Regions from separate parts of the Arthrobacter sp. MYb224 genome, predicted to be linked through region 1. Evidence: riboswitches for the same ligand, from Rfam matches in the RefSeq annotation. Region 1 holds a riboswitch; each other region holds the start of a gene.
The links. Region 1 has a riboswitch for S-adenosylmethionine ahead of CQ017_RS14060 (hypothetical protein). Riboswitches for the same ligand answer to the same signal wherever they lie in the genome.
Positions count from the first base shown of each region.

Region 1 (3,274 bases):
CCACGCGAGACAAGAACCCCTTGGTCAGTCCGGACATTTCGGCCACCTGGTCGATGGTCATTCGTCGGGTTTGGCGTACCCCACGCAAACGGGCGCCGATATTAATCGACGAGCCGGTGGGCTCTACGGGCAGTGTTTTCATGCTCTCCCACCATTTTGACACCGGCGCAGCCCTAGCTTGGCAGTACCCGGCCTACAATTCCGCTAAACCAATCCGGTTCAGGTTCCTACACTGCGTCAGTTTACCAATAGGCAACGAGAACTTCGCCGAACTCACGCTTCAGTCCTGAAGTCAGCAAACAAGCCCTCAATGCGCCGTCGCTGTTTATTCAATCGCCATGAAACTAGACTCGGCACATGGATACCGATAGCAATCCGTCCTCCAAGAGACTTCGGAACTATTTGAACGAGGCCCGAAACACCGTGCTCTGGAAGTGTCAGGGACTCTCCGAAGAGTTGGCCCGCCGTCCCATGACGGATACCGGAACACACATGCTTGGTGTCATCTACCATCTAGCAATCACCGAATACGGTTATTTCGGCGAGTGCCTAGGTCGTGTGCCCAACGATCGGCATGTGCTTCAACTACTGCAAAGCGATGATCCGCAGATCGACTTCCTGCCTCCCGCCAGCTTCTCCGTAGAAGATGTTCTCGCGTTGTATCGAAAGTCCATCGCATTCGCCGAGCAGACGCTCGATGAATTGAACTTAGAGTCCCCGGCTGAGGTCCCCTGGTGGTCAGTGCATCGGCATACCACCGTGGAGCATCTCATTGTTCATATGATCGCGGAAACCTCCCGGCATGCTGGGCATCTTGATATCGTCCGAGAGCTTCTCGACGGACAGGTAGGACTGCGTGAACAGGCGAGAAATATCCCCGGCTTTAGCCCTGAGCAATGGAAGCAACAGCGCTCCACCCTGCAGCGAATCGCCGAGCAGTCCTAACACCGGTCTTGGTTAAAGCTCGCTCAAACCCCTAGCCGGGCACCGCCTCAAAGTGCTCGCATAAGCTCGCACCAGCTCGGATGGCCTCATCCGAGCCCAGCGGCTAGAGCACCAGCTTTGAAATCCTCACCACGCAAATGATTCGGATCCCCTTCCCTTCCTCGCACGCCTGAAGATCTCGAAGGCCAAGGCCTCGCCTGCGACGATGGAACTCTGGTTGATCGCTGTAAGGAGCTGGCAGGCTTGGGACTTGGCCGTGACTTTCACCCTCGCAGCATGCGCTCCGGCAGACTCCGGGATCTCAGGCAATGCAACCTTGCCGGGGAAAACTCGTTGTCCTTCTCAGGATTGCAGAATGAGAATTACCTGCGCAGCGTACAGCTCACAGACGCGAACGGCATCGTGCGCTTCACCAGCATCTTCCCCGCGTATTACGCCGGACGCTGGCCGCATATCCACCTCGAAGATTGCCCGGCCCCAGAACTCGTTCACCGATTCGGCCAACGCTATCGCCAACTCAAAGGCAGCCCTGCCCCAAGAGGCCCGTAATGCGGTGCATGCAGCGACCGGTCACGAGCGGTCGGCAACTAATCTGAAGGGCGCCACCTGCGGCGAAATCACCTCCGGTTACGCCGTAAAGTTCGAAGTCGAGGTCAACCCCTGGACCGAACCCCGCGACGGGGCATGCCTGGCGGTGGCCCCGGCAACGACGGCGGGCCGGCAGGAGAATCACCGGTAATGCCGGATGGGCAGGGCCCCGGCCAGCAATCTGCACCTTCGGCGAGCGCAGAATCCTAATCGGCACGGGGCCGTGCACCATGAGACCCGCGAGAGCTGCGTATGACGTTTCACTACGCGGCCGGATGGCGCACCGGTGTAACATCGTGGTGTTGCTTCACGAGATGCGGCGCCAAGCTCCGACTGGCCGCACACCAACCCCAGGTTCATGGGTGGTTCGGATGAAGAAGCGGTCCGTACGCCAATCGGCTACGGGCAAGAGCTCTTTTAAGGGTCCACGATAGTTATGGCTTTAAACGTCCTTCCCATTATCGACCTGCAAACCGGCCAGGTGCAGTTTCCGCTTCGCGGGGTCTGGGTCAGCTATTACGTCACGGACCCGCACCTGCTCACCCGTTTGCTAGCCAGAACCGTGGGTCCGCCGAGCTTCGATAGTCAGCGCGAGGAACTTTCGGTATTCGTGGCAGTTCGGGGGCAAAACGCTGGCACCGCCCACGTATTTAGTCTTGCCAAATTCCCAGTGCTTGAATCGCTCACTAAACTAGGGGGTTGAACCTAATCCGGATCATCTGCCCGTGAACATGATCCAATCTGCCGCAGGAGACGCATCCCCGTGATGGCCCAAACCTCAACTCCCGAACCAACCAAGGCGCAGATCCGCCGCTGGCGCCAGTACATGGCCGATGAGGTCGCCGAAGGCGCGATCTACCGTGAACTGGCCGAAAAGCGCACCGGACAAGAACGCCAAATTCTCCGTGGGCTAGCCGAAGCGGAAGAACGCCACGAAAATTACTGGCGAACCAAGCTCGGCGAACATGTACGCCCGGTCCGCCCGTCCATGCGGCGCACAATGTTGCGTTTCATGGCCCGTCATTTCGGTTCGGTGTTTGTCTTGGCGCTGGCCCAACGCGCCGAAGGCAACTCTCCCTACGCCACCGATCAGGACGCCGCTCCGCAAATGGCGGCGGACGAGCAGGTGCATGAGGAAGTCATTCGTGCTTTGGCTACGGTCGGCCGGTCCCGGTTGTCCGGCAACTTCCGAGCCGCAGTATTCGGGGCGAATGACGGTCTGGTCTCAAATCTAGCCCTGGTCATGGGCATCGGGGCCACCGGTGTGGCCTCGTCCCTCGTGCTCTTCTCCGGAATTGCCGGCCTGCTGGCTGGCGCGCTGTCCATGGCTGCCGGGGAATTCGTGTCAGTCCGTTCCCAACGTGAGCTTCTCACCGCGTCGCGCCCTACCCAGGTCACGCTTTCTGCCGCCCGCGACCTCGATCTAGATGCCAACGAATTGGTCTTGATCTACAAGGCACGTGGCATGAACAATGAGGATGCCGAACACCGCGCGGCAGAACGCATGGGGCTGTTTACCTGCGATTGCAACCCCTCCTTCTCGCTCCATCCAGAAGTTCGCAGCGCGGAGCTGGAACGCGAACATGAGGAGCTAGGTTCGGCACCGGGAGCCGCCATTTCTTCGTTCATGTTCTTCGCTTCCGGCGCAGTTATTCCGATCCTGCCTTACATCTTCGGGCTCACCGGGCTAGCTGCGGTGAGCGTGGCAGTCGCTTTGGTCAGCATCGCGTTGCTGCTCACC
Region 1 is NZ_PCPU01000007.1:121,828-125,101, forward strand. Features, by position in the region: gene CQ017_RS14040 (helix-turn-helix domain-containing protein) at 1-142, opposite strand, end outside; gene CQ017_RS14045 (DinB family protein) at 358-945, shown strand; gene CQ017_RS17915 (hypothetical protein) at 1,301-1,684, shown strand; SAM riboswitch class IV at 1,839-1,951, shown strand; gene CQ017_RS14060 (hypothetical protein) at 1,970-2,236, shown strand; gene CQ017_RS14065 (VIT1/CCC1 family protein) at 2,300-3,274, shown strand, end outside.

Region 2 (3,274 bases), on a different contig from region 1:
CGGGAGCCCAAGCGATACCTTGTGGATTGCGATGGCCGAAACTGAATACCGGCGAACCGGGGAAGGGGTTGTCGCCGGGGACCTCGCCCTGAATGGTCAGCCGCAGGATCTTTCCGCCTAGACTTTCCAGATCTTGAGCCGAGGATTCATTTCCAGCGTCTCCCACGGTCGCGTAGAGCATCGAATCCGGTCCGATGGCTAGACGCCCCCCGTTGTGAATTCCTGCCGATGGCAATTCGGACAGGATCGTCCGCGGATGACTCAGCGCGAGCGCACCGCTGTCGCCGGAAAGTTCGAATCGCTGGATGCGGTTGCCGTCTTCTGCGGTGGAGTAGGCGAAAAGGTAGGGCTGTTGAAAGGCCAGCCCAAGCAGTCCGCCTTCGCCACCATGAACTACGTCGTCCAAGCGGATGATTTGCCGGGCATTGCCCGCTGAATCTATTTCCACGATCCGCCCCGAATCGCGTTCTGAAACGATCAGCGTATTTTCGGCGAAGACCATGGACCAGGGGGCGGCTAGCTCGGCTGCGATCCTTCGCGGTTCGGGCGACTTGGTATCGACTGCCCTGCTGCTTGACGTGGCGCCGGGGGAACGCGGTGCTTCGGCGGCGCATCCGGTGAGCATCGCGGCGCAGGCGAGAATTCCAAGGAAAACCGTGATCTTCGGATTACCAGCTATTCGAGGCCGCATGGTTTCAGGCTAGCAAGATCCGTTCGCTATGCAAGAGGCTGGGCGCTTCGTATCGCACCGAAGGGGAGCGGTATCAGCGGGCCGCGCAGCCGCATCCGAACCCTCCTGTGATTGAATAAATTTCCGATGGACCCTCGAATACTTGTGGCTCATCGAATTTTGGGTTGAATATTTCGATTTGCGAAGCAATTTGTTTGACGCGCGGGAGCTTAGGCCAATATCGTTTTAATCAGAATCATGAGCGTCAGCTAAAGGCCCTGGCTAGCTGGCCGGCAACCCTCTATACGGTAGCGGGGTGCTCCAGGTGAAGATTCGGTGTCGCGCAACACCGCACGATACAAGTACCGCACATCGAGGCGTTAAACCTTCGACGGCGGGTAAGAGCAAGTCAAAGCTGCTTTAGCCTGCCGCCGACCGTCGCCGTACCGGTGGGCATGAAGCAAAGGAAGTCAAGGCATGTCTTTGAATCAAGAACTTGACGCACTGACGCTGCGCAAGGTTTTCGCCCAGCACCCATCGGGAATTGCCACTCTGTGCGCCGAAGTCAACGGGGAAAAGACGGGAATCGTCGCCTCCTCATTCACCGTAGGGGTTTCCTTGGAACCGGCGTTGGTGATGTTTGCCGTGCAGAAAACCTCGAACACTTGGCCGAAGCTGCGGGACGCAAATCGAATCGGCGTTTCGGTGCTCAGCGAGCGCAATGAAGGGGTCTGCAGGCAGATCGCTTCCAAGAGCGGAGATCGATTCCGCGGTGTGGACACCCACACCAGCGACGACGGCTCGTTGTTCATCCATGACTCAACGCTGTGGCTCGACACGACGATCTACAGTGAGGTTGAGGCCGGAGACCATTGGGTCATCCTGTTGCAGGTCCATGGCCATAAGGTCGCCGAGCATTCACCGTCGATTTTCCATGATTCACGATTTCACTCGTTACCAGTCCCGGAACTCGTCTAAATAGTTGTCTTCGCTTCGCGCCACCTGTCATTTTCGCTGACAAGTGGCGCGCAGTCGTTTAACTGGCCCGGCAAGCTTGGACCGCGCGGGCGCGTTAAGTTCATATGACCGCAGAGGGGTGCTCTGCATCGAATTGTGGATTACTCGCCTCGAAGTTACGTTTCAGTAGCTTTTTGGAGCGGTGACTACCGCGTTCTTCACGAAGATTCTTTCCACAAAACTATCCACACCTCTGTGGATGGTACGTTGATAAGTCGATGAAGCAGGTTGAAAACACCGGAATCCCGCGAGTTATGCTGTGGATAACGTCATTTGCGAAGGTTGACTCTACAAAGAAATTAACTTTCTATCCACAGGTGTGCAAACAACAAACTCCAAGTCAGATAGTCATTAGCACAACTTAAGTGGGGTAATCCACAAGCTTCTCCCCAAGTCGCACACAGGGTCATCCACAGCTAGAGGGGGATTATCCACAGATCTTGTGGATAACAGAGTTTGCGGCTATGGATAAGAGACCTACTGTTGGCTTTGGGACTGATATATCCACAGGTACCGCCGACACGATAACGTCGGTTGGCGGTGACATGCTTGAGTGTTGCCATCATGGCACAAGGGTATTTCCCAGAGGGTCAATAGGGGATGGAAGTGTCAGTTATGAGCGCGGAGCCGGTCTACGAGAGTCAGGGTTCGGAAGCGGGTCGCACCCCGCCGCAGGATATTCCTGCCGAAATGTCGGTTCTTGGCGGCATGATGCTGTCGAAGGATGCGATCGCCGACGTGGTCGAGGCGCTGCGCGGAACAGATTTCTATCGCCCGGCCCATGAATCCATTTTTGACGCAATCATCGATCTCTACGGACGAGGCGAACCAGCCGATGCCGTGACGGTCTCCGATCTGCTCACCAAGCGCAGCGAGATCGCCCGCGTGGGTGGCGCCGCCTATCTGCACAACCTCATCCAGCAGGTGCCCACCGCCGCGAACGCCGGCTACTACGCCGAAATCGTGCGCGAACGCGCCGTATTGCGCCGACTGGTCGATGCCGGGACCCGGATCGTCCAGATGGGCTATTCGCCCGATGGTGAGGTTGACGCGATCGTCAACGAGGCGCAGGCCGAGGTGTACAAGGTCGCCGAGAACCGCAACAGCGAAGACTACGTGCGCCTGAGCGACATCATCGAGGGAACCGTCGATGAGATCGAGAATGCGGCGAACGCCGGCGACGGAATTACCGGCGTGCCAACCGGGTTCTACGAATTCGACGAACTGACCCAGGGGTTGAAGGGTGGTCAGATGATCATCATCGCCGCCCGCCCCGCAGTGGGTAAGTCGACCTTCGCCCTGGACTTCGCCCGTTCCGCGGCAATTAAGAACAATATGGCCACCGTCTTCTTCTCGCTGGAAATGGGCCGCAACGAAATTGCGATGCGCCTGCTCTCGGCAGAAGCATCCATCCAGCTGCAGGATCTGCGCAAGGGTTCGGTGGAAGACGCACAATGGACGAAGATTGCGACCACGATGGGTCGCTTGAACGAAGCTCCGCTGTTCATCGACGATTCGCCGAATATGTCCATGATGGAAATCCGCGCCAAGTGCCGACGGCTGAAGCAGCGCAACGAGCTGCGCATG
Region 2 is NZ_PCPU01000006.1:131,955-135,228, reverse strand. Features, by position in the region: gene CQ017_RS12755 (sorbosone dehydrogenase family protein) at 1-691, opposite strand, end outside; SAM riboswitch class IV at 925-1,041, shown strand; gene CQ017_RS12750 (flavin reductase family protein) at 1,148-1,648, shown strand; gene dnaB (replicative DNA helicase) at 2,303-3,274, shown strand, end outside.
Region 2: it holds a riboswitch for S-adenosylmethionine, as region 1 does, so the genes downstream of both, CQ017_RS12750 (flavin reductase family protein) here and CQ017_RS14060 (hypothetical protein) in region 1, are expected to answer to the same signal.

Region 3 (3,274 bases), on a different contig from region 1:
TCTTGTCGTGCGGAAAGAGACCCTGCCGGTCGGTGTTGAACAGCGCCAAACCCATGATGCCGCCAAAAATGATCACCAAGACCATCACGATGCCGACCATTGCCCAGGTCTGTCCATAGGCAGGAAGCATCAGGGCGGGCAGTTCGTTCCATGGGGTGTCGGTACCGACCGCTGCGCTTTCGGTTGGGATTCTCATACCGCCACCTCGATGCGTTCCGCGCGGTCGGCCACACTCGCGAGGAGCTGCTGGGATCGTGGCGTGGCGCGCAATCCCCATCCAGCCAAGACGGCAATAGCTCGTTCTGCGGCAATGCCCGCGAGACCGATTTCAACGCGGCCCAGCGTTCCCTCGTGGTGTGCTTCCACGGAGCCACCGAGCAGCGCGACCCGCGCGCCATGTTCGGTTCCCAGCCGGGATATCCAGGCTGGGTCCACATTTGCCGCCTGGTAGGCCACGGTCAGCGTGAAGTCGTAGCCGGCGGGCACCAGATCGGGGCGCAATGGCAGAAGCTTTGAACCGGTCACCGATCCCGGATCCGCTACCAGGCCTCGAAGTTCGCCGTACTCGGCGATTCGACCGCCATCGAGTTGCGCGACGCGGTCGGCGATATGGCGCACCACATCCATCTCGTGGGTGATCAAGATAATCGCCAAGCCCAAGTCGGTGCGCAGGGAATCAAGCAGTTCCAGCACCTGCGTGGTGGATTCCGGGTCGAGCCCCGAGGTTGCTTCATCGGAGAGCAGCAGACGCGGACGCAGCGCCAGCGCTCGGGCAATGCCCACGCGTTGGCGTTGGCCACCGGAAAGTTCTCCGGGGTACGAATTTGCCCAATCCGCCAGACCTACGCGATTCAGGAGTTCAGCGACCCGGTTTTCCATCTCGTGGTGGACTACTCCCAGGTTTCGCAGCGGCAACGCAACGTTTTCGGCTACCGTCATGCGGCGCAAAAGGGCCGAGTTCTGGAAGATCGTGCCGATGGCACGACGTTCGGCGCATAGTTCTTTGCCAGAGAGCACCGACAAGTCCTTGCCTTCTACCAGGATCTGACCGCTGCTGGGCTTTTCCAACAGCGAGATGCAATGGGACAAGGTGGACTTCCCGGCGCCTGAGGGCCCAACCACCGCGGTGATTGTCCCCGATTGAACGTCCAGGTCGATCCCCTTGAGGACCTCCACACGGCCCTGGGCCGTTTCGTAGTGCTTATGCAGCTGGCGAATCTCAATCATGTGATCGTCCAGATAACGTCGTTTGCATTTGTTCTCCTTGGTGCTGGCACCGCGCAGAGTCTCAAACAGCGACGATCCACGGATTCAGGATGCCGCTGGCTTTCGCCAGGCTCTGAATCTCGGGAACAAAGCCGGTGTTTCAGACTGCTCCATCGGTCCTGGCTGTAGCACCGGCCCCGTGAGGGTGGTTGCTGCGACGTCGTTGAGCCAGGTCTCTCGGTCGCTCTGGATGGTTACCATTCGATAGGTGAATCGAACAGTTTCAGTCTGTGCCCGTGCCCGCTTCGTGAACAACCATGACGTTATATACGCGTCATGAAGTCGACCTCGGTGCGCAGATCGGCGGAAAACCGGCCATAAATGCGCGACTCACCCGTCATATGTCGCCACGTGACGACGCTGAATTCGCATCTTGACTCAGGAGAACTCGGCGGGTGCGAGGACGCCCCTGGGCCTGAACGCAAAGCAAGCTTCCAGAACCGAAAGGTGGAGATGAATTAGGTGCCTGGAAGCTAGCTGCGCGGCCAGACCACTTCGAAGCGTTCGCACACGATCCGCTCACCGGGCACGCCGGTCATTGCCGGTTCCCACTGCTTGGCGAAATCTGCCTGCTGCGTCCGTTTCCAGAACTTTTCGTGTTCCCGGCGCCAGCTGGCCAGACTACGGTCATCCTCGCCCTCGGCAAAGGCAAAATCTGCATCCACCTGGTCGAATGATTTCAGCGTCACCTCGCTGGTACGCAGGATAATTTTCGGTGTCCCGGAGCCGTCGCAGGCGATCCAGTGCGAACCGACCCGCGGAAGCGGTTCGTTCTCGGCAAGGTACTCGTTTTCAAGGCTTGAGGTGGCACGTTTCTGCCCGTGGGTTACCTGATGCAGCAGTGCCTCGGCGAGCTCAGCGCTGTCTCCGAAGTATTCCACCACGTAGTCGCCCGGATCGGTGGCACAGCTGTTTCGGTAGTCAGCCCACATTTGCGCGGCGGCGGCGAGATCTACCGGGGGCAGCTCGGAGGTAGGTTCATTGCTCATTCTCCTAGCCTAAACGCAGTCCGGCCACCGAAGCTGCTGTATTCGGTGGCCGGATCGCTGGCTGCCGCGGTGGCGGCATGCCCTCCGAAGCCCTTGAGGCGACGGCGGTGAATCCGACGCTAGTGAAGTCTTCACCTGAGCGTAATGAGCGACAAGCATGCGCGGTGACGCGTGTCACAGCCTAAGTCTCAGGTGCTTCTCCCGTAAATTGGCGCTTGCTTCATCCCCACCTTTTCAGGAGATCAAAGTATGTCACGAGCAAGTACGAGAGCTATCGCCAGCGCCGCGGCACTGGCGCTGGGACTGGGAACTTTCACCGCCCTTCCGGCCAGCGCCGATCCCAGGGCGACCGACAAAACGCCTACGGCCAAAGGCAGCGGCGGCGCAGTCTCCTCCGTAGACCCGGAAGCGACCGCCGCCGGAATCGAGATCCTGCGCAAAGGCGGCAACGCGGTTGATGCGGCGGTCGCAACGGCGGCCGCGCTGGGCGTGACCGAGCCTTATAGCGCGGGCATCGGCGGCGGCGGCTACTTCATGTACTACGACGCGAAAACCGGAAAAATCAGCACCATCGACGGCCGGGAGACCGCACCGGCAGCAATGCCCCAAGATGCCTTCATCGATCCGGAAACCGGCGAGCCCTACAACTTCACTCCCGAACTGGTGACCAGCGGCGTGGCGGTCGGCGTGCCCGGCACCCTGGCCACCTGGCAGCGCGCGCTGGACAATTGGGGTTCCCAAAGCCTGAAGAAAGTTCTGCACCCAGCCACCCAGGTAGCTTCACGCGGCTTCGTTGTCGATGAAACATTCCGCGAACAGACCCTGGATAACAAGGAACGCTTCGCGACCTTCGGCTCCACCAGCGAGCTATTCCTGCCCGATGGCGATGCGCCGCACGTTGGCAGCATCTTCAAGAACCCGGATCTTGCCCAGACCTACCGGTTGCTGGCGAAGCAGGGCCCCTCGGCGTTCTACCAGGGCGAAATGGCCGAAGAAATATCCCAGACGGTGCAGGCTCC
Region 3 is NZ_PCPU01000004.1:246,546-249,819, forward strand. Features, by position in the region: gene CQ017_RS09670 (methionine ABC transporter permease) at 1-196, opposite strand, end outside; gene CQ017_RS09675 (methionine ABC transporter ATP-binding protein) at 193-1,227, opposite strand; SAM riboswitch class I at 1,374-1,463, opposite strand; gene CQ017_RS09680 (ASCH domain-containing protein) at 1,740-2,255, opposite strand; gene ggt (gamma-glutamyltransferase) at 2,505-3,274, shown strand, end outside.
Region 3: it holds a riboswitch for S-adenosylmethionine, as region 1 does, so the genes downstream of both, CQ017_RS09675 (methionine ABC transporter ATP-binding protein) here and CQ017_RS14060 (hypothetical protein) in region 1, are expected to answer to the same signal.